Regions from separate parts of the Pseudomonas sp. SDO5591_S426 genome, predicted to be linked through region 2. Evidence: predicted binding sites of a transcription regulator. Region 2 holds the regulator's gene; the other holds the start of a gene.
What was found. Region 2 encodes FliA, which starts transcription of late flagellar genes. Its sites were predicted from a motif close to CTAAAGTTTNNNNNNNNNNNGCCGNTAA; they were not measured.
Positions count from the first base shown of each region.

Region 1: a site for FliA is predicted at 13,178-13,205, ahead of ACW9JC_RS16825 (flagellin N-terminal helical domain-containing protein). Genes of this name have one in related genera too.

Region 1 covers NZ_JBSVXD010000080.1:9,088-24,588, forward strand. Annotated here, with positions in the region: gene ACW9JC_RS16765 (amino acid aminotransferase) at 1-51, opposite strand, end outside; gene ACW9JC_RS16770 (4a-hydroxytetrahydrobiopterin dehydratase) at 51-407, opposite strand; gene phhA (phenylalanine 4-monooxygenase) at 525-1,316, opposite strand; gene ACW9JC_RS16780 (sigma-54-dependent transcriptional regulator) at 1,595-3,154, shown strand; gene ACW9JC_RS16785 (flagellar basal body rod protein FlgF) at 3,430-4,170, shown strand; gene flgG (flagellar basal-body rod protein FlgG) at 4,216-5,001, shown strand; gene flgH (flagellar basal body L-ring protein FlgH) at 5,055-5,750, shown strand; gene ACW9JC_RS16800 (flagellar basal body P-ring protein FlgI) at 5,769-6,878, shown strand; gene flgJ (flagellar assembly peptidoglycan hydrolase FlgJ) at 6,892-8,172, shown strand; gene flgK (flagellar hook-associated protein FlgK) at 8,197-10,209, shown strand; gene ACW9JC_RS16815 (flagellar hook-associated protein 3) at 10,223-11,803, shown strand; gene ACW9JC_RS16820 (ketoacyl-ACP synthase III) at 12,105-13,034, shown strand; gene ACW9JC_RS16825 (flagellin N-terminal helical domain-containing protein) at 13,286-14,704, shown strand; gene ACW9JC_RS16830 (flagellar protein FlaG) at 14,779-15,126, shown strand; gene fliD (flagellar filament capping protein FliD) at 15,208-15,501, shown strand, end outside.
Region 2 covers NZ_JBSVXD010000026.1:19,459-34,959, forward strand. Annotated here, with positions in the region: gene fliR (flagellar biosynthetic protein FliR) at 1-329, shown strand, start outside; gene flhB (flagellar biosynthesis protein FlhB) at 333-1,472, shown strand; gene ACW9JC_RS08305 (RHS repeat-associated core domain-containing protein) at 1,539-2,636, opposite strand; gene flhA (flagellar biosynthesis protein FlhA) at 2,982-5,111, shown strand; gene flhF (flagellar biosynthesis protein FlhF) at 5,123-6,448, shown strand; gene fleN (flagellar synthesis regulator FleN) at 6,565-7,395, shown strand; gene fliA (RNA polymerase sigma factor FliA) at 7,392-8,132, shown strand; gene ACW9JC_RS08330 (chemotaxis response regulator CheY) at 8,299-8,670, shown strand; gene ACW9JC_RS08335 (protein phosphatase CheZ) at 8,690-9,478, shown strand; gene ACW9JC_RS08340 (chemotaxis protein CheA) at 9,514-11,784, shown strand; gene ACW9JC_RS08345 (protein-glutamate methylesterase/protein-glutamine glutaminase) at 11,834-12,964, shown strand; gene ACW9JC_RS08350 (flagellar motor protein) at 12,964-13,704, shown strand; gene motD (flagellar motor protein MotD) at 13,717-14,607, shown strand; gene ACW9JC_RS08360 (ParA family protein) at 14,651-15,439, shown strand; gene ACW9JC_RS08365 (chemotaxis protein CheW) at 15,441-15,501, shown strand, end outside.

The DNA.
Region 1 (15,501 bases), on a different contig from region 2:
CAGGCCGAGAATCGGGTCGCCGGGGACACGGCCGATGGCATCGAAATGCATTATTTGCGGCCCTCGGCGTCCTTGGCTACTTCGTCAGTGCGCGCGGCCATGATGAAGTCGTTGCGGTGCAGGCCTTTGATCGAGTGGCTCCACCAGGTCACGGTCACTTTGCCCCACTCGGTCAGCAGGCCCGGGTGGTGACCTTCGGCCTCGGAGATTTCACCGACGGCGTTGGTGAACGCCAGGGCGTGCTTGAAATTCTTGAACAGGAAGACTTTTTCCAGCTGCATGATGCTGTCGCGAACTTCGATGTTCCAGTCCGGGATCTGCTTGATCAGGATCGGCAATTCTTCGTCGCTGACTTGTGGGGCATCGGCGCGGCAGGCTTCGCAATGGGCTTGGGTGAGTGCGGTCATGATGTGTTCCTGAAATCGAATGTTAGGAGATCAGCCGTCAGAATTTATTGAGAGGTGTACCACGCTAACGCAAAGCGTCGGTTCCTGACAGGCTCACTTGATTCTAAAAGCTGCGGATCAGGCGGCTTTTGGTTTGGGCGGAAATTTCGGTGCGTGCAGACCCATCTGCATCGCTTGCTTGACCATGCCCATGATGTCTTCGTGGGCGAGGTCGAACAGGCGCTTGAGGTTCGGCAGTACGAAATACAGCGGCTGCAGAATGTCGATGCGGTAAGGCGTACGCATGCATTCCAGCGGATCGAACGCCTGATGCTCAGGCTCGTCCGACAGGCAGTAAACGGTTTCTTTAGGCGAGGACAGGATGCCGCCGCCGTAGATGCGCTGGCCTTGCGGGGTGTCGACCAGGCCGAATTCGATGGTCATCCAGTACAGGCGCGCCAGATACACGCGTTCTTCCTTCGAAGCCTGTAGGCCGAGCTTGCCGTAGGTGTGGGTAAATTCGGCAAACCATGGGTTGGTCAGCAGCGGACAGTGGCCAAAAATCTCGTGGAAAATGTCCGGCTCTTGCAGGTAATCCAGCTCTTCGCGGGTACGAATAAAGGTTGCCACTGGAAACTGCTTGCTGGCGAGCAATTCAAAAAAGGTCTGGAAGGGGATCAGCGCCGGTACGCGGGCGACCTGCCAACCGGTGGTTTCACCGAGGACCTTGTTGATCTCGCCCAGTTGCGGAATGCGGTCGTGGGGCAGACCGAGTTTTTCGATACCGTCCAGATATTCCTGGCACGCACGCCCTTCGATCACTTTCAGTTGGCGAGTGATCAGCGTGTTCCACACCGCGTGTTCTTCAGCGGTGTAGTCGATAAAACCTTGCGCATCGGGCTCGCGAGCCACGTATTGCGTCTGCTTCATGCTGCTCTCCTGCTAGGGGATTCGTTCTTGTTATGTGCTGCTATGGACCCAGAAATAACCCATGAATTGCGCAATGGCAGCAGGTGATGAGTGCTCCGTGTAGGAAAATTCTCCAATAATCGTAAAGTTTCCGTTACGTTTTTGCCGTTGTCGCGCAGATGTTGAGATTGGCGGGTGGGAAAAGTGCTCCACCTGTCACATAATCTTGACGACTATCTGAGTGCTTCAGCAGAAATTTTCCTGCAATGGGCCTCATTCACTTCTGTTCGGGCCTTTATATGCGTATCAAAGTCCACTGCCAGAACCGCATCGGCATCCTGCGTGACATTCTCAATCTGTTGGTGGAGTACGGCATCAACGTCGCTCGCGGTGAGGTGGGCGGAGAGCATGGCAATGCGATCTATCTGCACTGTCCGAACCTGATCAACATCCAGTTCCAGGCCTTGCGTCCGAAGTTCGAGGCGATTGCCGGGGTGTTTGGCGTCAAGCGTGTAGGGCTGATGCCCAGCGAGCGTCGGCACATGGAGCTCAATGCGTTGCTCGGCGCCCTGGAGTTTCCGGTGCTGTCGATCGATATGGGTGGCTCCATCGTGGCGGCCAACCGTGCGGCGGCGCAGTTGCTCGGTGTGCGGGTGGACGAGGTGCCGGGGATTCCGTTGTCGCGCTATGCCGAAGATTTCGATTTGCCGGAACTGGTGCGCGCCAACAAATCGCGGATCAACGGATTGCGGGTCAAGGTCAAGGGCGATGTGTTCCTGGCCGACATCGCGCCGCTGCAATCGGAGCACGACGACAGCGAAGCGATGGCCGGTGCCGTACTGACATTGCACCGCGCAGACCGCGTCGGCGAACGCATCTATAACGTGCGCAAGCAGGAATTGCGTGGCTTCGACAGCATCTTCCAAAGCTCCAAAGTGATGGCGGCGGTGGTGCGCGAAGCCCGGCGCATGGCGCCACTCGATGCACCGCTATTAATAGAAGGCGAAACCGGCACCGGCAAAGAGTTGTTGGCGCGCGCCTGTCATCTGGCCAGCCCACGTGGGCAATCGCCGTTGATGGCGCTCAATTGCGCAGGGCTGCCGGAGTCCATGGCCGAGACCGAACTGTTCGGCTACGGCCCGGGTGCTTTCGAAGGAGCGCGGGCCGAGGGCAAGCTCGGGCTGCTGGAATTGACGGCGGGTGGTACGCTGTTTCTCGATGGCGTCGGGGAAATGAGCCCGCGCTTGCAGGTGAAACTGCTGCGCTTCCTGCAGGACGGTTGCTTCCGTCGGGTAGGCAGCGATGAAGAGGTCTACCTCGATGTGCGGGTGATCTGCGCGACTCAGGTTGACCTGTCCGAACTGTGCGCGCGCGGCGAGTTTCGTCAGGACCTTTATCACCGCCTGAACGTGCTGTCGCTGCACATCCCGCCGCTGCGCGAATGCCTCGACGGTTTGCCGCCGTTGGTGGAGCACTTCCTCGATCAGGCCAGTCGGCAGATCGGTTGCCCGCTGCCGAAACTGGCCCCGGCGGCAATGGACCGGCTCAGTCACTATCATTGGCCTGGCAACGTCCGGCAGTTGGAAAACGTGCTGTTCCAGGCCGTTTCCCTGTGCGACGGCGGAACAGTCAAGGCCGAGCATATTCGCTTGCCGGACTATGGCGTGCGTCAGCCGCTTGGCGATTTTTCGCTGGAGGGCGGGCTGGACGAAATTGTCGGGCGCTTCGAGAAAGCCGTGCTGGAGCGCTTGTATTCCGAGCATCCGAGCAGTCGGCAACTGGGCAAGCGGTTGGGGGTTTCGCATACAACCATTGCCAACAAGTTGCGGGATTATGAGGTGGGCAAAGACATTTCCTGAAGATCAAAAGATCGCAGCCTTCGGCAGCTCTTACAGGTTGAACGCCAATCCCCTGTAGGAGCTTGCCGAAGGCTGCGATCTTTTGATCCGTTGCCGCGAAGCGGCATAACACCGCCGGTTTTTCGTCTTCACTACTTTCCAACATTCCCCTCAACATCCCTCAAGCCCTTTGTTTACCGGCCCCCGCGCCGCCAAAAACAAGTTGGTCTGCAAATTGCTTATGCCTCGTCAGTACAGCAGTGGGCGGCAAACGTCCGGCAGGCAGAGGAAAGATTGTGGACAAGTACCTTTATGTGGCAATGACCGGCGCCAGCCAGAATGCACTGGCGCAAAAGGCTCATGCCAACAACCTCGCGAACATCTCCACCAACGGCTTCCAGAAAGACCTGGAGCAGGCGCGTTCGATGCCAGTGTTCGGCGACAGCTTTCCGGCGCGTGCGTTTGCCATGTCCGAGCGCCCGGCCACCGACTTCTCTCCCGGCTCTCTGGTGCAAACCGGTCGCGATCTCGATGTCGCCGTGCAGGGCAATGGCTGGCTGGCGGTGCAGAATCCCGATGGCGGCGAAAGCTATGTGCGGACCGGCAGTCTGGTGGTTGACGCCCTTGGTGTGTTGCGCGCCGGCAACGGCATGCCGGTGATTGGCAATGGCGGTCCAATCGCCGTGCCGCCCGAGCAGCAGATCGAAGTCGGTGAAGACGGCACCATCAGCATTCGTGCGATGGGCGAAGGTCCTCGCGTGATGGCGGAAGTCGACCGCATCAAACTGGTCAACCCGGACATCAAGAACATGACCAAGGGCCTGGACGGTTCGATCCACACCAAGGACGGCCAACCGGCGCAAGCCGATGCCAACGTCAAACTGGTGTCCGGTTTCCTTGAGTCGAGCAACGTCAACGCCGTGGACGAGATGACCTCGGTGCTGGCCTTGTCGAAGCAGTTCGAGCTGCACATCAAGATGATGAACACCGCCAAAGAAGACGACCAGGCCATGGCTCGGGTCTTGCAGATCAGCTAATTATCAGAACGTCGCGCCGTAAAACAGGCGCACGAGGAGAATCGAATGCTTCCGGCTCTATGGGTTGCCAAAACCGGTCTGTCCGCCCAGGACACCAACCTGACCACCATTTCCAACAACCTGGCCAACGTGTCGACCACGGGTTTCAAACGTGACCGTGCCGAGTTCCAGGACTTGCTCTACCAGATCAAACGCCAGCCAGGCGCCCAGTCGACCCAGGACAGCGAACTGCCGTCGGGCCTGCAATTGGGTACCGGTGTGCGCATTGTCGGCACCCAGAAAAACTTCAACGCCGGCAGCCTGCAAACCACCGAGCAGCCGCTGGACATGGCCATCGACGGTCGCGGTTTCTTCCAGATCCTGCAACCGGACGGCACCACGTCCTACACCCGTGACGGCACTTTCCACCTGGACTCCAACGGCCAGATCGTCAACGCCAGCGGCTTCGCCCTGGAACCGGCGATTGTCATCCCGAACGACGCCCAGACCTTCACCGTCGGCAAGGACGGCACCGTGTCCATCACCGTGGCCGGCAACCCGGCTTCCCAGGTGATCGGCAACCTGCAAACCGCTGACTTCATCAACCCGGCCGGCCTGCAAGCGGTGGGTAACAACCTGTTCCTGGAAACCGCCGCCAGTGGTGCGCCGCAAGTCGGCACCCCGGGCCTGGCCGGTTTCGGTACCACGCTGCAGAACACCCTGGAAACGTCCAACGTCAGCACCGTTGAAGAGATGGTCAACATGATCACCACTCAGCGCGCCTACGAGATGAACTCTAAGGTGATCTCCACCGCCGACCAGATGCTCTCGTTCGTAACGCAGAATCTGTAATCAAGTCTATGAGGCGGCCATGCGGTCGCCTGCAACACCGTGAGGTAAGGGTCATGAATCGCTTCGTTTCTGTTCTGGCATTGAGTGGGATCACCGTGCTCGCCGGCTGTGTCGGTCCGACACCCAAGCCCAATGATCCTTACTATGCCCCGGTGTTGCCGCGCACGCCGCTGCCGGCTGCCGCGAATAACGGTTCGATTTATCAGGCCGGTTTCGAGCAGAACCTCTATGGCGACCGCAAGGCGTTCCGGGTCGGTGACATCATCACCATCACCCTGAACGAGAAGACCCAGGCGAGCAAAAACGCCAACTCGCAAATCGGCAAGAACAGCAAGGCCAGCATCGGTCTGAGCTCGCTGTTCGGCTCTACCCCGAACACCAACAACCCGTTTGGCAGTGGCGACCTGAGCCTGGATGCCAGCTATGAAGGCGACCGCGCGACCAAGGGCGACAGCAAGGCCGCGCAGGGCAACACCCTGACCGGCTCGATCACCGTGACCGTGGCTGACGTGTTGCCCAACGGCATCATCGCGGTACGTGGCGAGAAGTGGATGACACTCAACACCGGCGACGAACTGGTGCGGATTGCCGGGCTGGTTCGCGCCGACGATATCTCCACCGATAACACTGTGCCGTCGACCCGTGTCGCCGATGCGCGCATCACCTACTCGGGCACCGGTTCGTTTGCCGATGCGAGTCAGCCAGGCTGGTTCGACCGTTTCTTCCTCAGCCCGCTGTTCCCTTTCTAGGTGGCTTTCCAGTTGAGCATGTTGAACTTCAGAAGTCTCATCGTTGCCGCTCTGATGCTGTCGGCAGCCTTCAACGTTCAAGCCGAGCGGCTGAAGGACATCGCCAGCATTTCCGGCGTGCGTTCCAACCAGTTGATCGGTTACGGCCTGGTGGTCGGGCTTAACGGTACCGGCGACCAGACGACGCAAACCCCGTTCACCCTGCAGACCTTCAACAACATGCTCTCGCAGTTCGGCATCAAGGTGCCGCCGGGTTCGGGCAACGTGCAGTTGAAGAACGTCGCGGCGGTGTCGATCAGTGCCGATCTGCCAGCGTTCGCCAAGCCGGGTCAGCAGGTCGACATCACCGTTTCGTCGATCGGTAATTCCAAGAGCCTGCGCGGCGGCACGTTGCTGCTGACACCGCTTAAGGGTATCGACGGCAACGTCTACGCCATCGCCCAGGGCAACCTGGTGGTCGGCGGTTTTGACGCCGAAGGTCGCGACGGTTCGAAGATCACCGTCAACGTTCCGTCAGCCGGTCGCATCCCTGGCGGTGCGTCGGTTGAGCGTGCGGTGCCGAGCGGATTCAACCAGGGCAACAGCCTGACGCTGAACCTCAACCGCTCCGACTTCACCACCGCCAAGCGCATCGTCGACAAGATCAACGACATGCTCGGCCCTGGTGTGGCGCAGGCTATTGATGGCGGCTCGATTCGCGTCACCGCGCCGCTTGATCCGAGCCAGCGTGTCGACTACCTGTCGATCCTCGAAAACCTCGAAATCGATCCGGGTCAGGCGGTGGCGAAAGTCATCATCAACTCGCGCACCGGCACCATCGTGATCGGCCAGAACGTCAAGGTTTCCCCGGCCGCCGTCACCCACGGCAGCCTGACCGTGACCATCACTGAAGACCCGATCGTCAGCCAGCCCGGCCCTCTGTCCAATGGTCAGACGGCGGTCGTGCCGCGCTCGCGGGTCAACGCCCAGCAGGAAGCCAAGCCGATGTTCAAATTCGGTCCGGGCACCACCCTCGACGAAATCGTCCGTGCGGTGAACCAGGTCGGCGCGGCGCCGGGTGACTTGATGGCCATCCTCGAAGCACTGAAACAGGCCGGCGCCTTGCAAGCCGACCTGATCGTGATCTAAGGGCGGCGATCATATGGACATGTTCAAGAGTGGTCGGGTCAGCAGCAGCGATTCGGGTGCGTTCTCCGACCTGAACCGGCTGAATCAGCTCAAGGTCGGCGACAAGAACAGCGACGCGAACATGCGCAAGGTGGCGCAGGAATTCGAATCGCTGTTCCTTGGCGAAATGCTCAAGTCCATGCGCTCGGCCACCGAAGCGCTGGGCAAGGACAATCCGCTCAACACCGCAGAAGCCAAGCAATACCAGGAAATGTACGACCAGCAGTTGGCCGTTTCCATGTCCCGCGAGGGTGGGGGTATCGGCCTGGCCGACGTGCTGATGCGCCAGATGTCGAAGAACAAACCGCTGGCGCCGGGTGAGGCAGCAACCTTGTCTGCCGCCAAGCAGGAGGCCGCGAAAGCCGCTGCGCAAACACCAATCGCGGCGGGCACGGTGGCAATCAACGGGCCGCTGTCGCGGGTCAACGGCGAGCGTCCGTTGTGGGCTTCGCGTTCGGTCAAGGCGCCGACAGGCGAGGGCGCGCATCACAATGACATGGCGCTGATCAATCAGCGGCGCCTGGCATTGCCACCGAAACTGGCCGATCGCTTGCTGGCAGGCCTGGTGCCTTCCGCCACGACGACACCTGCGGCGGTCAACAAGACTCAACTGCCGGAGCGCGTAGCAACCAGCGGTGCCGGGCCTTTGTACAACGGCGACTGGCTGGCGAATGCGCAAGCGGCGTCGAGCGGTTCCCTGCAGATTCATGGTCGCGCCATCGCACAAATTCCTTTGGCTCCGGCGAAGAAAGCCTTCAGTTCCGCCGACGAATTCGTCAACACCATGCTGCCCATGGCCAAGGAAGCGGCCGATCGCATTGGCGTCGATCCGCGCTACCTGGTGGCCCAGGCCGCACTGGAAACCGGATGGGGCAAGTCGGTCATGCGCGCGCAGGATGGCAGCAGCAGCCACAACCTGTTCGGCATCAAGGCCAGCAGTAACTGGCAAGGCAATTCGGCACGGGCGATCACCAGCGAATTCAGGAATGGCGAGATGGTCAAGGAGACGGCCGAGTTCCGTTCCTATGACTCTTACAAGGACAGTTTCCACGACCTTGTTACTTTGCTGCAGACCAATAATCGCTATCAAGATGTGCTGAAGTCGGCCGATAACCCAGAACAGTTTGTACGCGAGTTGCAGAAGGCCGGTTATGCAACCGACCCGGACTACGCAAGCAAGATTTCGCAGATAGCCAAGCAGATGACGAGTTACCAGAACTACGCTGCGGCGGGCGTTTCCACCACGCCTTTATAGGCACTAAGGATCAAGGTCTGAACCATGAGTTTACTCAACATCGGAATGTCGGGTTTGTCCGCTAGCCACGCATCGTTGGTGACTACCGGTAATAACATTTCCAACGTCGATACCGTCGGGTACTCGCGCCAGCAAACTGTGCAGAACAGCAAGAATTCTATTCAGTATGGCAATGTGTTCATCGGCACCGGCACCACGCTGGCCGATGTGCGTCGGGTGTACAACAGCTACCTCGATGCACAGTTGCAGACCACCACTTCGCTCAACAGCGATGCGCAGGCTTATCTGGGGCAGGCCACCCAGGTCGACAAGTTGCTGTCCGACAGCGGCACCGGTGTGACCAAGACCCTGCAATCGTTCTTCGCGTCGTTGCAGACCCTGGCCGGCAACTCCAACGACAACGCCGCGCGCCAGGCATTGCTGACCAATGCCCAGGGTTTGAGCAGTCGCTTCAACTCGATCTCGCAGCAGCTGTCGCAGCAAAACACCTACATCAACGACCAGTTGGGTTCGATGGCCGATCAGGTCAACAAACTGGCGTCGACCGTGGCGGCGTACAACAAGAAGATCGCTGAAGTCAGCGGCTCGGGCGGTACCCCCAACGAACTGCTGGACCAGCGCAACGAAACCATTCGCCAGCTCAACGAGCTGGTCGGCACGCAGGTGACCGAGACCGAGGGGCGAATAGATATCTACCTGGGCAGTGGCCAGCCGCTGGTGGTCGGCGACGTCGTCAACAAACTGCGTGTGGCGCCGGACCCGGCCGATCCGACCCGTTCCTCGATCATCATGGATCGCAACGGCTCTTCAGTCGACATCACCAGCGTGATGAGCGGTGGCGAGATGGGCGGCCTGGTGCGTTATCGCAATGAAGTGCTTGCACCTGCGGTCAATGGCTTGGGTCGTATCGCCATGGTCGTGGCCGATCAGGTCAACAAGCAGTTGGGCCAGGGCCTGGATCAGAACGGCAACTTCGGCGCGGCGCTGTTCAACAACATCAACAGCTTGAAAGCCATCAGCGAGCGCAGCATCGCCAACGCTGGCAACAACCCGGCATCCGGCAACCTGAATGTCACCATCAAGGACACCAGCAAGCTGGCGGCCAGTGATTATCAGGTGACCATTACCGCGACGGGCTACAACGTGCGTCGCCTGTCGGATAACACCGACATGGGCAACTTTGCATTCGCTACACCGCCTGCCGCTGATCCGGTCATCGATGGCTTCAGCCTGAGCATCAATTCGGGCACCGTGGCCGCCGGCGATTCGTTCAAGATCACCCCGACCCGTAGCTCCGCCGCCGACATGACCACGGTCATGACCGACACCAAGACCCTGGCCACGTCCGCTCCGCTGACGTCCACCAAGGCCTCGGGCAATGACGGCACCGGTGCGGTGAGCCAGCCGAGTTTGAAAACTACTCTGGATATTTACGATCCGGTGCAGCGCCTGGAAGTGCAGACGGCGGTCAAGGCTTCGATGCCGGTTCGCATGCTGATGACCAGCGCTACCGCCTATGAAGTGTTCGACTCCAAGGGCACCAGTATCGGCACCGGCAGCATCGTGCCCGGCCAGAACAACGACCTGAACATTGCCGTGCCTTACACCGATGCCGGTGGCAACGCCAAAACGTTCAATGTGGCGATGACCGTCAGCGGCAGCCCTGCTTCCGGTGACAGTTTCAATATTTCCATGACGGCGGCCGACAGCACCGACAACCGCAATGCCCAGTCGCTGCTCGCGCTGCAAACCAAGGCTACTATCGGCGCCAGCGCCACCAGCCCGGGCGTGAGTTTTACCGAAGCCTATGGTGGTCTGGTAACGACTGTTGGTTCCCTGACCAAGCAAGCCCAGCTGGATGGCACGGCCACCGACACCATCCTGACCGGTGCGCGAAATGCCCGTGACTCGCTGTCGGGCGTCGACCTCGATGAAGAGGCGGGCAACCTGACCAAGTACCAGCAGTACTACACGGCCTCTTCGCAGATCATCAAGACTGCGCAGGAAATTTTCAGCACTCTGATCAATGCCCTTTAAGGAGCCGTAGAACATGCGTATTTCTACAGCACAGTATTACGCCACGACGGCTGCCAACTATTCTCGCAACCTCAACAATGTGATGAAGTCGGCCGAGCAGGCCAGCAGCGGCGACAAGCTCGTGACCGCGTCGGATGATCCGGTCGGCGCGGCCCGCTTGCTGCAACTCGAACAGCAAAAAGCCATGCTGGGTCAGTACTCCAGCAACATCAACGCGTTGAACACCGCTCAGGCACAGGAAGAAAGCGTGCTGGACAGCATCAACACCGTGCTGCAAAAAGTCAGTGAGTTGGCAGTGCGCGCCGGCGGTGCATCGTTGAACGATGACGACCGCAAATCCATCGGAGCGGAAGTCGCCCAGGCGGAAGAGCAACTGCTGAACCTGATGAACAGCAAGGACGCCAACGGCCGATACATCTTTTCCGGCGCCAGCAGTAACACGCAGCCTTTTGTGCGCAACAGCGACGGCACCTATAGCTATCAAGGTGACCAGACCCAGCTGGAGCTGAAAATTGGCGATTCGATGTCGCTGGGCCTGAACGATACCGGTTGGGATGTTTTCCAGCAGGCGATCAACGCCGCACGCAGCACGACCACCATGACCGCGCCAGCGGTGGATGACGGGCGCGTATCCTTGACCCAAGGACTGGTGAATTCCGGCCCGGCGTTCGATGCCAGCTTCCGCAACGGACAGCCTTACACCCTGGCGTTCACCAGCAGTACGCAGTTTGTGATCACGGATGCCTTGGGTAATGACGTGACCGCCGAGGCGACGGGTGGAGGCAAATTCGATCCGAACAACAAGGACGGTTCTGACATCAGTTTCCGTGGTGTGAGTTTTGCGCTGGATATCTCGTTCCAGGCATCCGACAACCCAGCCAATGCGGATGCGGTCATCGCCGGCCACAGTTTCCAGTTGGCAGCCAAGCCAGACAGCTTCGTCAGCACGCGTTCGCCGGGCAACACGACGGCGGCGGTGATCAGTCAGACGTCGGTGACCAACGCTGCCGATTACAAAAGCTTTTTCCCTGAAGGCGGGGCAGTCCTGAAGTTCACCGGGCCCGGGACCTTCGAGCTGTACGCCCGCCCGATGACCAGCAGCAGTACTCCGGTAACCACCGGAACCGTGACGGCTGGCGTGGCAACAGCGGCCGGTGTCAGCTTTACCCTCGGTGGCGCCACCCCTCCTGTCGCAGGTGATCAGTTCGATATTACGGTCAACACACACCAGACCCAGAACGTACTCGATACGGTCAGTCAGTTACGTCAGGCACTTGAAATTCCTACATCAGGCAACCCGGCCGCGCAGCGCAATCTGGACAGCGTAATCGCTTCTTCCATTGCCAACTTGGGCAACGCCAAGAACCAGGTTGACCTGGCGCGTGGTGCAATCGGTGCCCGGGGCAACGTAATGGACATGCAGCGTGATTCGATTCAGAGCACGGACCTGATCAACACCTCTTCGCAGTCTTCGATCAGGGATGCCGATCCGGCAGAAGTGCTGACGCGCCTGACCTTGCAACAGACGATGCTGCAGGCTGCGCAACTGGCGTTCGCCAAGGTTTCCCAGTTGAGCCTGTTCAACAAGCTTTGAGTCGGTCTTGACCGCTCGCGGCCAGCCCCTGTCATAGGGGGCTGGCTTTTTTTTTTGCATTTTTTTTTATGATGCACGGTGGGGCGGGGCGGGGATCCGGACCACAAAATCAAATAAAGCAGTGATCTCTGAGTGACCCGTCAGTCAAAACGCGCATCTTCACTGTATCCTGTCTGCGGGCGGTGAAGGTGGCGGGCTGTTCAAGGCGTTTGCTTGAGCTCCGACGATGCCAGGCCCTGACTGTAGACGCCCTCGATTCAGCGAGCGGCGATGTTCAGCTGTTTATTATTGGGAAGCCATAATGATTGGCATAAAAAATATAGCGAGTTACGTGCCGACAGCCGGGGTTGATAACTACGCCCAGGGTGCAAAGTTCGACAAGGACGAAACCTTTATCCTTGGCAAGATCGGCTCGGCATTTTTGCCGCGCATGGATGCCGATCAGGAAACTTCCGATCTGTGTGTCGAAGCCGCCAATGCGCTGTTCGCCGCCAGTCCTGAACTCAAGCGTGAAGCCATCGATTGCCTGATCGTCGTCACTCAGAACGGTGACGAAGAAGGATTGCCGCACACCGCCGCAATCGTTCAGGACAAATTGGGCCTGCCGACCCACGTCGCCGCTTTCGATATTTCCCTGGGCTGTTCCGGCTACGTCTACGGCATCTATGCGATCAAAGGCTTCATGGAAGCGGCAGGGCTGAAAAACGGCCTGCTGATTACCGCCGACCCGTATTCGAAGATCGTTGACCCTGAAGACCGCAACACCACCATGCTGTTTGGTGATGCCGCCACCGCTACCTGGATGGGCGAAAACGCGGTCTGGCAACTGGGCAAATCGAAGTTCGGCACCGACGGTTCCGGTGCACCGCACCTGAAAGTCACTGACGGTGTGTTCTTCATGAATGGCCGTCAGGTCTTCAACTTTGCACTGTTGAAAGTCCCGGCGCATTTGCATGAGCTGCTGGACGAGTCGAATCTGCAAGCCGGCGATATCGATGCCTTCTGCATTCACCAGGGCAGTGCGGCCATCGTCGATGCCGTGGCGCGCCGCTTCGAAGAAGGTGAGCCGGAGAAGTTCGTCAAGGACATGCTCGAAACCGGCAACACGGTTTCCTCGAGCATTCCGCTGCTGCTGCAGAACCACGTGTTCGATTCCAAATGGACCCGTGTCGCCATCAGCGGCTTTGGCGTAGGCCTGTCATGGGGTTCGGCGATTCTCTATCGCGGCTGATCGACCCAATATCCGCTGCATAAAAAAACGCCCGGAAACGTAAGTATCCGGGCGTTTTGCGTTTTTCTGGCGCCGATTTTCTGTCTCTAAAGCCTTGAAAATAAAGGGCTGGCAAGCTGCCACTAAAAAATTCGAAAAAACCCCTCAAGCAAAGCCACCTCACGACGATAACTATTACGTAGGTTCTCTAGGCCACACCCGGCGGTTGCCAGGGCCGGAAGCCGCAGTATCCATCCAACGAGGATTTCGTCATGGCTTTAACCGTAAACACCAACATTGCGTCGATCACTACTCAGGTTAACCTGAACAAAGCCGGCAGCTCCCTGGCCACTTCCATGCAGCGCCTGTCTTCCGGCCTGCGTATCAACAGCGCTAAAGACGACGCTGCCGGTCTGCAAATCGCTAACCGTTTGACCAGCCAAATCAACGGCCTGGGCCAAGCGGTAAAAAACGTGAACGACGGTATCTCCATCGCTCAAACCGCTGAAGGCGCGATGCAGGCTTCGACCGACATCCTGCAAAAAATGCGTACCCTGGCTCTGTCCTCGGCAACCGGCTCCCTGAGCGCTGATGACCGTAAATCGAACAACGACGAATACCAGGCTCTGACTTCGGAACTGTCCCGTATCTCGCAAACCACTACTTTCGGCGGCCAGAAGCTGCTGGACGGTTCGTTCGGTACCAAGGCTATCCAAGTAGGCGCCAACGCCAACGAAACCATCAACGTTAGCTTGGAAAACGTTGCGGCAAACCAGATCGGTTCGCAGCAAATCAAGAGCGCCGCAATTGTTCCAGCCGCAGGTGGTTTGGTTGCTGGTGTGATTAACGTCACCGGTAACGGCCAGACTGCAACAGTCAACTACGGTCTGGGGGCTTCGGCGAAAGACATCGCCACCGGCTTGAACGGTTCCATCGGCGGTCTGAGTGCCACTGCTAGCACTGAAGTGAAATTGGGTGTTACCGGTGCCGGCCCATCGAACTTCAAGTTGGCCGTTGGCACCAGCGGTGCAGTTGACTTCGTCGGTGTGACTGACCTGGCTAGCCTGGCTGACCAACTGAAATCCAACGCTGCCAAACTGGGTATCAGCGTTAACTACGATTCGGTTAACTCCAGCCTGACAGTGAAGTCCGATTCGGGTGAAAACCTGTCCTTCTCGGCTGCTGACGCCGCTGCTCAAGCCGCTATCACCGTTAGCGCCAAAAATGGTGCTGGTGCATTCGCTGGTGCTACTGCTTTGGGTGCTGCTGCTATCGTAGTCAACGGCGCAGTCCAGCTTGATTCCGCCAAAGGCTATTCCCTGGCCGGTGCTGGTGTGGCTGCCGTGTTCGGTGCCGCTACTGTTTCTGCTACCAAGAAAACCATCTCTCAGACCGACGTTACCAACATCGACAACGCTCAGAACGCTCTGGCTGTTATCGACAAGGCCATCGGCACCATCGACGGCGTTCGTTCGGGTCTGGGTGCTACCCAAAACCGTCTGACCACCACTGCTGACAACCTGCAGAACATCCAGAAGAACTCCACCGCTGCTCGTTCCACCGTGCAGGACGTGGACTTCGCTGCTGAAACTGCAGAGCTGACCAAGCAACAAACACTGCAATCGGCTTCGACTGCCATCCTGTCGCAAGCTAACCAGCTGCCATCCGCTGTACTGAAGCTGCTTCAGTAATTTCAGAGTTTGGTAAATGACGGAGGGGCGCGTTTACGTGCCCTTTTGTCTTTTCCGTGATGAGGAGATTGGACATGGATATGAGCGTCAAGTTGAACCAGTCTTATCCACCGGTTGCGCCACAAAGCCAACCTGCACCGGTTGAGCCGGTCAGTCGGCCGAAGGTTGAAGCTGTTGCCCAGGCAGCGACAGAACCCAAGCGCGACGAACTGGAAAAAGCGGTAACCGATATTCGCGAGTTTGTTCAAGCAAGCCAGCGCAAGCTGGACTTTTCCATTGATGATTCCACCGGACGGGTTGTGGTCAAGGTCATCGCCACCGACAGCGGTGACGTGATTCGTCAGATCCCTTCGGAAACTGCATTAAAACTGGCGCAAAGCCTGAGCCAAGCTAGCAGCCTGTTGTTTGACGACAAGGTCTGAGCTGGCATGAATTTTGTTGCTGTCTGCGATTGACGTGCATTCTGTCAGGAAAGCGGCAGCCACTGGATAAGGAGAAAGACGATGGCGGGTTCAACGGTTAGCGGTATTGGTTCGAACATCGATACCCAGGCGATTGTGAAGTCTCTGGTTGATGCCGAGCGCGTGCCGAAGCAAACGCAGATCAACACTCAGTCGTTGAAAGCAACCACCACGCTGTCGTCGATCGGCAAGATCCAGGCGGCGCTGGATGCGTTTCGTGGTGCGCTGACCAACATGAACACCGGTACTACTTTTACCGGGCTGACTGGCACATCCTCGGATGAAAAAGTTGCCACCATGACCGCGGGCAACGGCGCCTCTACCGGCAGCTTCAAG
Region 2 (15,501 bases):
TGCTCACTGAAAGCTTCACCACGCTGCCGGTCGGTAGCGGCTTGATGGTCAATCACTACTGGGAAGTGGCCGGCAAGCTTGGTTGGGTACTCGGTGCAGCGCTGTTGCTGGTGCTGCCGGCGATCACCGCGCTGCTGGTGGTCAACATCGCCTTTGGCGTGATGACCCGGGCCGCGCCGCAACTGAACATTTTCTCCATCGGCTTCCCGCTGACCCTGGTGCTCGGGCTGTTTATCGTCTGGGTCGGGCTGGCGGACATTCTCAATCAGTATCAACCGCTGGCCACCGAGGCCTTGCAGTTTTTACGCGAACTGGCACAGGCGCGCTGAGTCATGTCTGAAAGCGAAAGCGGTCAGGACAAAACAGAAGACCCCACGGAGAAAAAGAAAAAAGACGCCCGTGAGAAGGGTGAGATCGCCCGTTCCAAGGAACTCAACACCCTGGCGATCATGCTTGCCGGGGCTGCTGCATTGCTGATATTCGGCGGAGCGCTGGCCGAGGAAATGATGGACCTGATGCGCCTGAACTTTTCGCTGTCGCGAGAGGTGGTGCTGGACCAGCGTTCCATGGGCACCTATCTGCTGCACTCGGGGCAAATCGCCTTGCTGGCGATTCAACCGGTGATGATCACCCTGTTGCTGGCCGCGTTGATCGGCCCGATTTCCCTCGGTGGCTGGCTGTTCTCCGCCGGCACCATGGCCCCCAAGTTCAGCCGCATGAACCCCGGTGCCGGGCTTAAACGCATGTTCTCGGCCAAAGCCATTGCCGAGCTGCTCAAGGCGCTGGCGAAGTTTTTCATCGTGCTGTTCGTGGCCCTGCTGGTGTTGTCGGCAGACATTGACGACCTCCTGCGCATCGCCCATGAGCCGCTGGACCGGGCGATCATCCACAGCCTGCAAGTGGTTGGCTGGAGCACCCTTTGGATGGCCTGCGGCTTGATCATCATCGCCGCCGTGGACGTGCCGATCCAGCTCTGGGAAAGCATCAAGAAACTGAAAATGACCAAGCAGGAAGTGCGCGACGAGCACAAGGATCAGGAAGGTCGACCTGAAGTCAAACAACGCATTCGCCAGTTGCAGCGCGAAATGTCCCAGCGGCGGATGATGGCAGCGATCCCCGACGCCGACGTGGTCATCACCAACCCGACCCACTACGCCGTAGCCCTCAAGTACGACCCTGACAAGAGCGGCGCACCGATGCTGATCGCCAAGGGCAGCGATTTCCTGGCGCTGAAGATTCGCGAGATCGCGGCGGCTAACGAGATTTTGCTGCTGGAATCGCCGGCGCTGGCGCGGTCGATTTATTACTCGACGGAGTTGGAGCAGGAAATTCCGGGTGGGCTGTATCTCGCGGTGGCGCAGGTGTTGGCCTACGTTTATCAGATTCGGCAGTACCGGGCGGGCAAAGGCAAACGGCCGGATCCGTTGAAGGATGATCTGCCGATTCCGCCAGATTTGCGGCGGGATTCTTAAAGTAGAGTTACTGTGGTTTTAGCTCAATCGCTTCTTGCACTTTGCCAGGGGATAGATCTGGCGATTTTAGCCATTGCGAATATGTAAGACTTTTTCTGGGTGGAAATTAATGCTTTTTCCTTTTTTTACATGATGGGTCTGTGTTCTAAAAAAAGTGTCTATGTCGCTGTATGGATCATCTGGGTAGTGTTGGCGAGAATAATTAAATTGTTCAAGAATATCCTGCGGGTCGTTGTTCGCCACCACAATGCCTTTATAGCCTTTTACGGGTTTTCTAGTCAGGTGTGAAAATTCTGCTGCGAATGAGTTGCGGCCGCCCTCGGCGGAATGGCAAGCCAAAATTCTAATGTTTTCGTATTTTTCAAAGTCGTAGTTTTTCTGCAGTAGTTCGGTGTGAAGCTCTTCAGGGGTTAACTGTCGATCTTTGAAGACAATTTTCGAGGGCTTGCTTGATATGCCTGGCTCGCCATGAGCTTTAATGTTGAGGCGTGTATTGCCCTTGTAGTTATCAATAAAAGTGAACGCTGCGTCGTCGATCATTCGAATCTCTTGCATGTACCCATTCCTTGGTGCTTTTGCTGCTGTAAGTGCTCGCCGCGATGAAGGAGAGGATGTAAAGATTTTCGAGAGTGGCATATGGCCGTTTTGATCATAAAAGTTGACCGGGTCCGCGAGGCAATACGCATACGGATTCAAACCGCCATTTCCAAACGGACTCAAACTATCCGGGCTATTAAATCGCATCAAAACCGGATTAAACGCCCGATACCCATTCCCCAATAAGTAACAACCGGTCACTGGGTCCGCCCGCTCACCATTGAATCCCAACAAACTGGTTAATCCGCTTTCGCCCCGGCGATGTCCGTAGGGCGAGTAGGCGATGAGGTGTCGCAGATCGGCTTTAAGAGTCTGCAGTACCGAACACTGCAGATCGGTAGCCAGCAGTGTGCTTTCGACTGCATCGTGCTGACGATTCTGTTGCGCCAGCAGCAAGTTGTCTTTCTGAAAAATGGAGTACCCGATAACCCCCTGAATCTCTGTACTCAGGCGACTTTTACAATAAAAGCGCTGGTGCGCTGTTGCACCTGCCAGAAATTGGCTGATCAGACGATCCAGCGGGTCGTAGCCATAGCGGCTGAGCAGGATTGGTTGTGAGGAAGCCATGGAGCCTACTCCAGATTCTCGGGGAGCTTGAGTATCGGCGGATTCTTGCCGGCTCGGTACTATCAGAACTGATAGGTTCGGTGCGCTGTATGGCTCGATCAGTTACAAGTCTGGACACCGCTAACCCTGTAGGAGCGAGCTTGCTCGCGATAGCGGTGGGTAAGCCAACGTACGTACTCGCTGTGCCGACGTCATCGCGAGCAGGCTCGCTCCTACAGAGATCTCCACAGGCCCCACAGACCACCGCTGCATCCTCAAATCCAAAAGTTGGAAGGCTTCTTGCAATAGCCGCCCCGAGCCTGCTTCAGGCGTCAAAAGTTTGCTTCAAAGGAACGGGGAATACCGGTGGATCGCTCTCAGTTAATCAACAGTGCCCGCACGAACATGGCAGACCTCAGTCGAGGCAATCTGGGCGTGCCGCTGTTGCTGCTGGTCATGTTGGCAATGATGATGTTGCCGATTCCGCCGTTCCTGCTCGATGTGTTTTTCACCTTCAACATTGCCCTGTCCATCGTAGTGCTGCTGGTCTGCGTGTACGCCTTGCGGCCGCTGGATTTCGCGGTGTTTCCGACCATTCTGCTGGTGGCGACGTTGCTGCGGCTGGCGTTGAACGTCGCTTCCACGCGGGTGGTGATGCTACACGGTCAGGACGGCCACGCCGCTGCCGGTAAGGTGATCCAGGCCTTCGGTGAGGTGGTGATCGGCGGTAACTACGTAGTGGGTATAGTGGTTTTCGCGATTTTGATGATCATCAACTTCGTCGTGGTGACCAAGGGTGCCGGGCGGATTTCTGAGGTGAGCGCGCGTTTCACCCTCGATGCAATGCCCGGCAAACAAATGGCCATCGACGCCGACCTCAACGCCGGCCTGATCGACCAGAACCAGGCCAAGTCCCGTCGTTCGGAAGTGGCCCAGGAAGCTGAGTTCTACGGTTCCATGGACGGTGCCAGCAAGTTCGTGCGCGGTGACGCCATCGCCGGTTTGCTGATTCTGTTCATCAACCTGATCGGCGGCATGGCCGTTGGTATCTTCCAGCACAACATGAGCTTTGCCGACGCCGGCAAGGTGTACGCCTTGCTGACCATTGGTGACGGTTTGGTGGCGCAATTGCCATCACTGCTGTTGTCCACTGCCGCCGCGATCATGGTGACCCGTGCTTCCGGTTCGGAAGACATGGGCAAGCAGATCAATCGCCAGATGTTTGCCTCGCCAAAAGCGTTGGCCGTTTCGGCGGGTTTGATGGCGGTGATGGGCCTTGTGCCTGGCATGCCGCACTTCTCGTTCCTGAGCATGGCGGCGCTGGCGGCTGGCGGCGCGTACCTGTTCTGGCGCAAGCAGAACATCGTCAAGGTCCAGGCCCTGCAAGAGGTCAAGCGTCAGCAGGAACTGTTGCCATCGCCGGCCCGCGCCCAGGAAACCAAGGAGCTGGGCTGGGATGACGTGACGCCGATCGACATGATTGGCCTGGAAGTGGGTTATCGCCTGATTCCGCTGGTGGACCGCAACCAGGGCGGGCAATTGCTGGCGCGGATCAAGGGCGTGCGCAAGAAGCTGTCCCAGGACCTGGGCTTCCTGATGCCGACCGTGCACATCCGCGACAACCTCGACCTGGCGCCGAGTGCCTATCGCCTGACCCTGATGGGCGTGATCCTCGCCGAGGCGGAGATTTACCCGGATCGCGAACTGGCGATCAACCCTGGGCAGGTCTACGGCACGCTCAACGGCATTACCGCCAAAGATCCGGCTTTCGGCCTGGAGGCGGTGTGGATCGAAATCAGCCAGCGTGCCCAGGCGCAATCGCTTGGCTATACCGTGGTCGATGCCAGTACGGTGGTGGCCACCCACTTGAACCAGATTCTGTACAAGCACTCCAGTGAGCTGATCGGCCACGAGGAAGTGCAGCAACTCATGCAATTGCTGGCGAAAAACTCGCCGAAACTGGCCGAAGAGCTGGTGCCGGGTGTGCTGTCGCTGTCGCAACTGCTCAAGGTTCTGCAAGCGCTGTTGGCTGAACAGGTGCCGGTGCGCGACATTCGCAGCATTGCCGAAGCCATCGCTAACAACGCTTCCAAGAGTCAAGATACCGCCGCATTGGTGGCTGCGGTGCGCGTCGGCGTAAGCCGCGCAATCGTGCAAAGCATTGTAGGCACTGACTCCGAGCTGCCAGTGATCACACTGGAGCCAAGGTTGGAACAAATATTGCTCAATAGTCTGCAGAAGGCAGGACAAGGCTCGGAAGAGGGTGTTTTGCTGGAGCCAAGCATGGCAGAGAAGCTGCAGCGTTCGTTGATCGATGCAGCGCAACGTCAGGAGATGCAAGGTCAACCGGTGATCCTGCTGGTGGCCGGTCCGGTTCGCGCGATGCTCTCGCGTTTTGGCCGACTGGCAGTCCCGGGGCTGCATGTGCTGGCCTACCAGGAAATACCCGACAACAAGCAAGTGACCATCGTTGCGACAGTAGGGCCCAACGGCTGAGGTAGTGGTTTATGCAAGTTAAGCGTTTTTTCGCCGCCGATATGCGTCAGGCCATGAAACTGGTTCGTGATGAGCTGGGCGCCGATGCCGCCATTATTGGGAACCGCCGGATCGCCGGTGGTGTCGAGCTGACGGCTGCCCTGGATTACAAGCTGTCGGCGCTGGCTCCGCGCGTTCCGAACATGGAACTCGAAGACGAGCTGCGCAAGACCCAGTCGCGGATCGTCACCGCCCAGGCCGAATTGAGCCTGCGCAGCGAAGGCGAGAGCGACAACGCCACCAATCGCCAGTTGTTCGCCGGCCTGCCATTGACCGCCGCCGAACCGCTCATCGAGCCGACTTACGCCGAGCCACGTCGTCCGGCGCCAGCACCGACCGCTGCAGCGGCTGTCGACTCGCGTGCATTCGACTCGATGCGTTTCGAGCTCAACAGCTTGCGCGAACTGATGGAAGTCCAGCTCGGCTCTTTGGCGTGGAATCAGCTGCAAGGCAGCCGTCCGGCCCAGGCCAACCTGTGGCGTCGCCTGCAACGCATCGGCCTGTCCGGTCCGTTGTCGCGCGACTTGCTGGCGATGATTACCGATATCGAAGAACCTCGTCAGGCCTGGCGCATGCTGCTCGCGCACCTGGCGCGGATGATTGCTACTCCGGAAGTCGAGCCGCTGGAAGAGGGTGGAGTGATTGCCATGGTCGGCCCCGCCGGCATGGGCAAGACCACCACCCTGGCCAAGCTGGCTGCCCGCTACGTGCTCAAGTACGGCGCGCAAAACATCGCGTTGGTGAGCATGGACAGCTACCGTATTGGTGCCCAGGAGCAGCTCAAGACCCTTGGTCGGATTCTCAATGTGTCGGTGACCCATGTCGATCCGGGCCAATCGCTGGTGCAGGCGTTGGAACCACTGCTGCGCAAACGCGTCGTACTGATCGATACCGCCGGCCTGCAAGCCAGTGATCCGGCGCTGCGCATGCAGCTCGAAAGCCTGGCCGGGCGTGGCATCCGTTCCAAAAATTATCTGGTCCTGGCAACCACCAGCCAGAAGCAGGTTCTGACGGCCGCTTATCACAGTTACAAGCGCTGCGGGCTAGCTGGCTGCATCCTGACTAAACTGGATGAAACGGCGAGTCTGGGCGAGGTGTTGAGCCTGGCCATCAGCCATGAATTGCCGGTGGCCTACCTGACCGACGGCCCGCGGATTCCGGATGATTTGCATCTGCCGCGCCGTCATCAACTGGTCAGTCGCGCCGTTAGCGTGCAAATGCAGGAAGAGCCCAGCGAAGAAGCCATGGCTGACATGTTCGCTGATATCTACCACAGCCCCACCAAGCAGGTAGGCTGAGGTAACAATGAATAGTTTTTGTACCTACATCGATGGTCTGCCATGCATTGTTCCGTTTGCGAACGCGCAGCCAGTAATGTGGCCTCCGTCTATGCAAGACAAGGTAAAGAAATAACATGGGCAGCATGCATCCCGTACAGGTGATCGCGGTGACCGGCGGCAAAGGTGGCGTCGGGAAAACTAACGTGTCAGTGAACTTGTCCCTGGCTTTGGCTGAGCTTGGCCGGCGCGTCATGCTGCTGGACGCCGACCTGGGACTGGCGAACGTCGACGTTCTGCTGGGGCTGACACCCAAACGTACCCTGGCCGACGTGATCGAAGGCCGCTGCGAGCTGCGCGACGTCCTGTTGCAGGGCCCCGGCGGCATCCGCATCGTTCCGGCCGCGTCCGGCACCCAGAGCATGGTTCATTTGAGCCCGGCGCAGCACGCCGGCCTGATCCAGGCCTTCAGCGACATCGGCGACAACCTCGACGTGCTGGTGATCGACACCGCTGCGGGTATTGGTGACTCGGTAGTCAGTTTCGTTCGCGCGGCCCAGGAAGTGTTGCTGGTGGTCTGCGACGAGCCGACTTCGATCACCGACGCCTACGCGCTGATCAAACTGCTTAACCGCGACTACGGCATGAACCGCTTCCGCGTCCTGGCCAACATGGCCCAGAGCCCGCAGGAAGGGCGCAACCTGTTCGCCAAGTTGACCAAAGTCACGGATCGCTTCCTCGACGTCGCCCTGCAATACGTCGGCGCCGTGCCTTACGACGAAAGCGTGCGCAAGGCTGTGCAGAAACAACGTGCCGTCTACGAAGCCTTCCCGCGCTCCAAGTGCTCGCTGGCGTTCAAGGCGATCGCACAGAAGGTCGACACCTGGCCGCTGCCTGCCAACCCGCGCGGGCATCTGGAATTCTTCGTCGAGCGCCTCGTGCAACAAACGGCAGGACCGGTTCTATGACAGCCAGCGGCTACAACCTCTACAAGAAGTCGGCACGCGATGCGCAGTACGAGCTGATCGAGCGTTATGCGCCGCTGGTCAAACGCATTGCCTATCACTTGCTGGCGCGTCTGCCGGCCAGTGTCCAGGTCGAAGATTTGATCCAGGCCGGGATGATCGGCCTGCTGGAAGTCTCCACCAAATACGACGCTAGCAAAGGCGCGAGTTTCGAGACGTACGCGGGCATCCGCATCCGCGGCGCCATGCTCGATGAAGTGCGCAAGGGGGACTGGGCGCCACGTTCGGTCCACCGCAATACCCGCATGGTCAGCGATGCCATTCGCTCGATTGAAGCTAAAACCGGCCGTGACGCTAAAGATCACGAAGTTGCGGCCGAACTCCAATTGAGTCTCGACGATTATTACGGGATTTTGAACGACACCCTGGGCAGCCGGTTATTCAGTTTCGACGATCTGTTGCAGGACGGCGAACACGAAGGGCTGCACGAGGATGGCGCGAGTGCTCATCTCGAGCCGTCACGCGATCTGGAAGATGAACGCTTCCAGGCGGCGCTGGCGGACGCGATTGCCAATTTGCCGGAGCGTGAGCGACTGGTGTTGGCGCTGTACTACGACGAAGAGTTGAATCTCAAGGAAATCGGTGAGGTCCTGGGAGTCAGCGAGTCTCGGGTCAGCCAGTTACACAGCCAGTGCGCGGCCCGTTTGCGGGGGCGTTTGGGAGAGTGGCGAGCGCGCTGAAGGCAGTGTGGGGGCACTGTGACGTGGCTGGTGGGGTGATGAACCGCGCCGGTCTCGATCCGCTGTACTCCAGACAGTCATCGAGTGTTTTGCCAGATTGATTGAAATGGCGCGCCCAGGTGCTGGGCGCGTTTTAGTCTGCTTGGAGGTCGAATTGGACAAGAACATGAAAATCCTCATCGTTGATGACTTCTCAACGATGCGGCGGATCATAAAAAACCTGTTGCGTGACCTTGGGTTCACCAACACGGTCGAGGCCGACGATGGCACTACCGCCATTCCGGTTCTCAACAGCGGGAGCATCGACTTTCTGGTAACGGACTGGAACATGCCTGGCATGACCGGTATCGATCTGCTGCGCCACGTGCGTGCCGATGAAAAGCTCAAGCACCTGCCGGTGCTGATGGTGACCGCTGAAGCCAAGCGCGAGCAGATCATCGAAGCGGCCCAGGCCGGTGTAAACGGCTATGTGGTCAAACCCTTCACGGCCCAGGCGTTGAAAGAAAAAATCGAGAAGATTTTCGAACGCATCGGTTGAACTGCGCCACGGGGGAGCTATGGGGCATAACGAATCTTCGCAGGGCGATTTTGAATCGACCCTGAAAAAACACGCCGTCGAACTGGTCGAGAGCCTTGAAAAGGGCAAGTTCGGCGATGCTGTGCAATTGATCCATGAGCTCAACCAGACCCGTGACCGCGGCCTGTATCAGGAAGTGGGCAAGCTCACCCGCGAGCTGCATAGCGCGATCGTCAATTTCCAGATTGACCCGCACATGCCGCAAGCCGAGGAAGTGTCACAGATCACCGACGCCACCGAGCGTCTGGGTTATGTGGTCAAGCTGACCGAGGCCGCGGCCAACCGCACCATGGATCTGGTGGAAAACGCCACGCCGCTGGTCAACAGCCTGGCTGACGAAGCCCAGGCCTTGAGCACCGATTGGGGACGCTTCATGCGTCGCGAAGTCGGGGCTGAAGAGTTCCGCGAGCTGGCCCGTCGCGTCGACGGATTCCTGGCGCGCAGCAGCACTGACAACCGCGCCGTGTCGACCAACCTCAACGATATTCTGCTTGCCCAGGATTATCAGGACCTCACAGGTCAAGTGATCAAGCGAGTGACCCAACTGGTCACCGAAGTTGAGAGCAACCTGCTCAAGCTCGTGCTTATGGCCAGTCAGGTGGACCGCTTTGCGGGCATCGAACATGACCGTGAAGCGATGCTTGCAGAAAAAGATCCACAAAAACATCTCTCTCAGGGTGAAGGTCCGCAGATTCATGCCGATAAAAGAGAAGACGTTGTGTCCGGTCAGGACGATGTGGACGATTTGTTATCCAGCCTTGGATTTTAGGTTTTTAGACCTGTTCTGTTAGGAGCACACCATTAATGAGCTTCGGCGCCGATGAAGAGATCCTTCAGGATTTCCTGGTTGAGGCCGGCGAGATTCTAGAGCAACTGTCCGAGCAACTGGTCGAGCTGGAAAGCCGTCCGGATGATGCGGATTTGCTCAATGCAATTTTTCGCGGTTTTCACACTGTAAAAGGGGGCGCCGGCTTCCTCCAGCTCAACGAGCTGGTGGAGTGCTGTCACATCGCCGAGAACGTGTTCGACATCCTGCGCAAGGGTGAACGTCGCGTCGACTCGGAATTGATGGACGTGGTTCTCGAAGCACTGGACGCGGTGAACAGCATGTTCAGCGAAGTCCGCGAGCGCAGCCCGATCACGGCTGCCACGCCTGAATTGCTCGCCGCATTGGCCCGACTGGCCGAGCCGCAAACAGCGGACGAGGCGGCGCCTGCGCCTGTCGCCGAAGTGGTTGAAGAACCTGTCGCCGAAAGCGAATCGGGTGACATCACCGACAATGAATTCGAACAACTGCTGGACTCGCTGAACGCCGTCAAGGCTCAGGCCGAGGCACCGGCGGCTGCTCCAGCGCCTGCCAGCGATGCCGCTGCCAGCGACGAAATCACCGATGCCGAGTTCGAGTCGTTGCTCGACCAGCTACACGGCAAAGGCCAGTTCGCCGTCGATGCAGTGGCACCTGCTGCCCCTGCGGCGCCGCAAGCGCCGAAGGCCGCGGGCGACAGCTCCGACATTACTGACGACGAATTCGAAGCACTGCTCGACCAGTTGCACGGCAAAGGTAACTTTGCCGTCGATGCGCTGGAATCGGCCATCGCTTCGGTGCCGACGCCAGCCGCGCCAGCCGCTGCTGCAGCCGGTAGCGACCTGATCAGCGATCACGAATTCGAATCGCTGCTCGACGAATTGCACGGCAAAGGCAAGTTCACTGAAGTGGGCGCGACGGCTGGAACGGCAACCGGCGCCAGCGCCTCGGTTGCAGCACCTGTCGCCAAGGCTGCGGCGCCGAAACCGGTAGCCAAGGCACCCGAGCCGAAAGCCGAAACACCGACGCCTGCCGCCGCTGCTGCACCGGCTCCGGCCCGTGCCCCGGCCGCGCCACCGGCGGAAAAACCGGCCAGCGAAGCCGAGACCACCGTGCGGGTCGATACCGCGCGTCTCGACGAAATCATGAACATGGTCGGCGAGTTGGTGCTGGTGCGTAACCGCCTGGTCCGCCTCGGTGCCAACAGCGCCGATGAAGCCATGTCCAAGGCTGTGTCGAACCTCGACGTGGTCACGGCCGACCTGCAAACCGCGGTCATGAAGACCCGGATGCAACCGATCAAGAAAGTCTTCGGGCGCTTCCCGCGTCTGGTTCGCGACCTTGCTCGCCAGCTCAAGAAAGAGATCAACCTGGAACTGGTCGGCGAAGAAACCGACCTCGACAAGAACCTCGTCGAGGCCCTGGCCGACCCGCTGGTCCACTTGGTGCGCAACGCGGTCGACCACGGTATCGAGTCGCCGGAAGAACGCGAAGCTTCGGGCAAGGCCCGCGGCGGCAAAGTGATCCTCGCGGCAGAGCAGGAAGGCGACCATATCCTGCTGTCGATCTCCGATGACGGCAAAGGCATGGACCCGAATGTCCTGCGTTCCATCGCGGTGAAACGCGGTGTGATGGACAAGGACGCGGCCGATCGCCTGAGCGATACCGAGTGCTACAACCTGATCTTCGCCCCGGGCTTCTCGACCAAGACCGAGATCTCCGACGTGTCGGGTCGTGGCGTGGGCATGGACGTGGTGAAAACCAAGATTTCCCAGCTCAACGGTTCGATCAACATTTTCTCGGCCAAGGGTCAGGGATCGAAGATCGTCATCAAGGTGCCGTTGACCCTGGCGATCATGCCGACGCTGATGGTCATGCTCGGCAACCAGGCGTTTGCGTTCCCGCTGGTGAACGTCAACGAGATCTTCCACCTCGACCTGTCGACCACCAACGTGGTGGATGGCCAGGAAGTGGTGATCGTGCGGGACAAGGCGCTGCCGTTGTTCTACCTCAAGCGCTGGCTGGTCAGCTCCGCCGCTCACGAAGAGCAGCGCGAAGGCCATGTGGTGATCCTTTCGGTGGGCACCCAGCGGATCGGCTTCGTCGTCGATCAACTGGTGGGCCAGGAAGAAGTGGTCATCAAGCCATTGGGCAAAATGCTCCAGGGAACCCCGGGCATGTCGGGCGCCACCATCACCGGTGACGGTCGCATCGCGCTGATTCTCGATGTTCCGAGCATGCTCAAGCGTTACGCCGCACGGCGTATTTGATTCTGGTGGAGCGGGGCGACTGAGCCTCGCTCCGTCTAACGGAGTGTTTATGGCAGTCAAAGTCCTGGTGGTGGATGATTCGGGGTTTTTCCGCCGCCGCGTCTCGGAAATTCTTTCAGCGGATTCGAATATCCAGGTCGTCGGTACGGCGACCAACGGAAAAGAGGCGATCGATCAGGCCCTGGCCCTCAAGCCAGACGTGATCACCATGGACTACGAGATGCCGATGATGGACGGCATCACGGCAGTGCGGCACATCATGCAGCGCTGCCCGACCCCGGTCTTGATGTTTTCCTCGCTGACCCACGAAGGCGCCCGGGTGACCCTGGATGCGCTGGACGCCGGCGCGGTGGACTTCCTGCCGAAGAATTTCGAAGACATCTCGCGCAACCCCGAGAAGGTCAAGCAACTGCTGTGCGAGAAGATTCTCAGCATCGCGCGCAGCAACCGTCGTGTCAGTTCTTACAGTGCTCCGGCTCCTGTGGCCGCACCCGCTCCGACGCCAATGCCTTCGAGCATCGGCAGTTACGGCAGCAGCGCGCCCGCACGTCCGGCACCCGCACCGATTCCGGCACGTGCCCACGCGGCTACGCCGTCGTCGCCCGCGCCGAAACGCAAAGCCTACAAACTGGTCGCCATCGGTACATCCACTGGCGGTCCGGTTGCCCTGCAACGGGTACTGACCCAATTGCCGGCCAACTTCCCGGCACCGCTCGTGCTGATCCAGCACATGCCGGCCGCGTTTACCAAAGCGTTCGCCGAACGCCTGGACAAGCTCTGCCGCATCAGCGTCAAGGAAGCCGAGGATGGCGACATCCTGCGTCCGGGCCTGGCGTTGCTCGCGCCGGGTGGCAAGCAAATGATGATCGACGGCCGTGGCGCGGTGAAAATCCTGCCGGGTGACGAACGTCTCAATTACAAACCGTGCGTGGACATCACCTTCGGTTCGGCGGCCAAGTCCTACGGTGACAAAGTTCTGGCGGTCGTCTTGACCGGCATGGGCGCCGACGGTCGCGAAGGCGCGCGTTTGCTCAAGCAGGGCGGCAGTTCGATCTGGGCTCAGGATGAAGCCAGCTGCGTGATCTACGGCATGCCAATGGCGATCGTCAAAGCCGAGCTCGCCGACGCGGTGTACAGCCTGGACGACATTGGCCGGCACATCGTCGAGGCATGTATCTGATGGATGTTCTAAGCCTTATCGGCATCATCATGGCGTTCGTCGCCATCATCGGCGGCAACTACCTCGAAGGCGGGCACCTCGGTGCGCTGGCCAACGGCCCGGCAGCCTTGATCGTACTCGGCGGCACCATCGGCGCAGCGCTGCTGCAGTCGCCGATGAGCGCTTTCAAGCGCGCCATGCAGATCCTGGCGTGGATCCTGTTTCCGCCACGCGTCGACTTGGCCGGCGGCATCGATCGCGTCGTCAACTGGAGCCTGACCGCGCGCAAGGAAGGCTTGCTCGGCCTGGAAGGCATTGCCGACGCCGAACCCGACAGCTACTCGCGTAAAGGCCTGCAACTGCTGGTGGACGGTGCCGAACCGGAAGCGATCCGCAGCATCCTGGAAGTGGATTTCTACACCCAGGAAAGCCGCGACATCGAAGCCGCCAAAGTCTTCGAAAGCATGGGCGGCTATGCGCCGACCATCGGCATCATCGGTGCGGTGATGGGCCTGATTCACGTCATGGGCAACCTCGGTGATCCGTCGCAACTGGGTAACGGCATCGCCGTGGCCTTCGTCGCCACCATCTACGGTGTGGCCAGTGCCAACCTGGTGCTGCTGCCGATTGCCGCCAAGCTCAAATCCGTTGCATTGCGTCAGTCCCGTTATCGCGAAATGTTGCTGGAAGGCATCCTGTCGATCGCCGAAGGTGAAAACCCACGCTCCATCGAGTTGAAGCTGCAAGGCTTCATGGATTAAGGGAATAACCTCATGGCACGTCGTCGCCAGCATGATGAACACGTCAATCACGAACGCTGGCTGGTGTCCTACGCGGACTTCATCACCTTGCTGTTCGCGTTCTTCGTGGTCATGTACTCGATTTCTTCGATCAACGAAGGCAAGTACAAGATCATTTCCGAAGCGCTGATCGGGGTCTTCACCGATACCGACAGCGCCCTCAAGCCGATTCCGATCGGCGAAGAGCGACCGAAGACCGTGACCCCGGCCAAGCCGCTGGTCAAGGACAGCGAGCAAGTCGATGCCGGGGTTGCCGGCGCGAGCGATCCGCTGAAAAGCATCGCCGACGACATCAGTGCGGCGTTCGGCGATCTGATCCAATCCAACCAGATGACCGTGCGCGGCAACGAGTTGTGGGTCGAGATCGAACTCAACTCCAGCCTGTTGTTCGGCAGCGGCGACGCGATGCCCAGCGACATCGCGTTCAACATCATCGACAAGGTCGCGGTGATCCTGAAGCCGTTCGACAACCCGATCCACGTCGAAGGTTTTACTGACGATCAACCAATTCGTACCTCGCAGTACCCGACCAACTGGGAGCTGTCGTCGGCCCGTTCGGCGAGCATCGTGCGCATGCTGGCGATGCAAGGGGTGAACCCGGGTCGCCTGGCGTCGGTGGGTTACGGTGAATTCCAGCCCGTGGCCAATAACGCTACCGCTGAGGGCCGGGCGCGCAACCGTCGTGTGGTGCTGGTGGTGTCACGCAATCTCGATGTACGCCGCAGCCTGACCGGCACCGGAACCGCCCATGCGCAACCGGATGCCGCGTTGAAGCGTGCTGGCACACAAACTGCACCGACCCCGGTCAAGTCGCCGGTACGAGAGAGCGCCGTCAATTCTCCGTCACCCGCATTAACACGTTGAGCTATTTCTCGGTCGATCGATTTGGCCGGGAGGAACAATCCGAATGAGAGTCTGGGCAGTCGCCAATCAAAAGGGTGGTGTCGGTAAAACCACTTCCTCCATCGCTTTAGCCGGTTTGCTGGCCGAGGCGGGCAAGCGCGTGGTCGTGGTCGATCTGGACCCCCACGGCTCGATGACCAGCTATTTCGGTTACGACCCCGACAGCCTGGAACACAGCAACTACGACCTGTTTCTGCACAAGGGCAGCGTGCCGCAGGGCTTGCCGGGTCAGTTGCTGCTGTCGACCAGTGATGAACGCATTTCCCTGTTGCCGTCGAGCACCGCGCTGGCGACCCTCGAACGTCAATCTCCAGGCCAGAGTGGCCTGGGCCTGGTGATCGCCAAGAGCCTGGCACAGTTGTGGCAGGACTTCGATTACGCGGTGATCGACAGCCCGCCGTTGCTCGGCGTGCTGATGGTCAATGCCTTGGCGGCGAGCCAGCAACTGGTGATCCCGGTGCAGACCGAACACCTGGCGGTCAAAGGCCTGGAGCGCATGGTCAATACGCTGGCGATGATCAACCGTTCACGCAAACAGGCGTTGCCGTTCACCATCGTGCCGACCCTGTTTGACCGCCGCACACAAGCGTCCCTCGGTACGCTGCGTGTCCTGCGCGACAAATTTCCGGAAGACATCTGGCAAGGCTACATCCCCGTGGACACACGCCTGCGCGATGCAAGCCGTGCCGGGCTGACGCCTTCGCAATTCGACGGCAAGAGCCGTGGCGTCCTCGCCTATCGCGCGCTGCTCAAGCATCTGCTGGCGGCGCAACTTGTTCCGCAGGTGGCGTGAGATGAGTCCGAGCCGGCCATTGAAGCTGACGTCACGCCCGCAACTGGCGCTGCAATCGTACC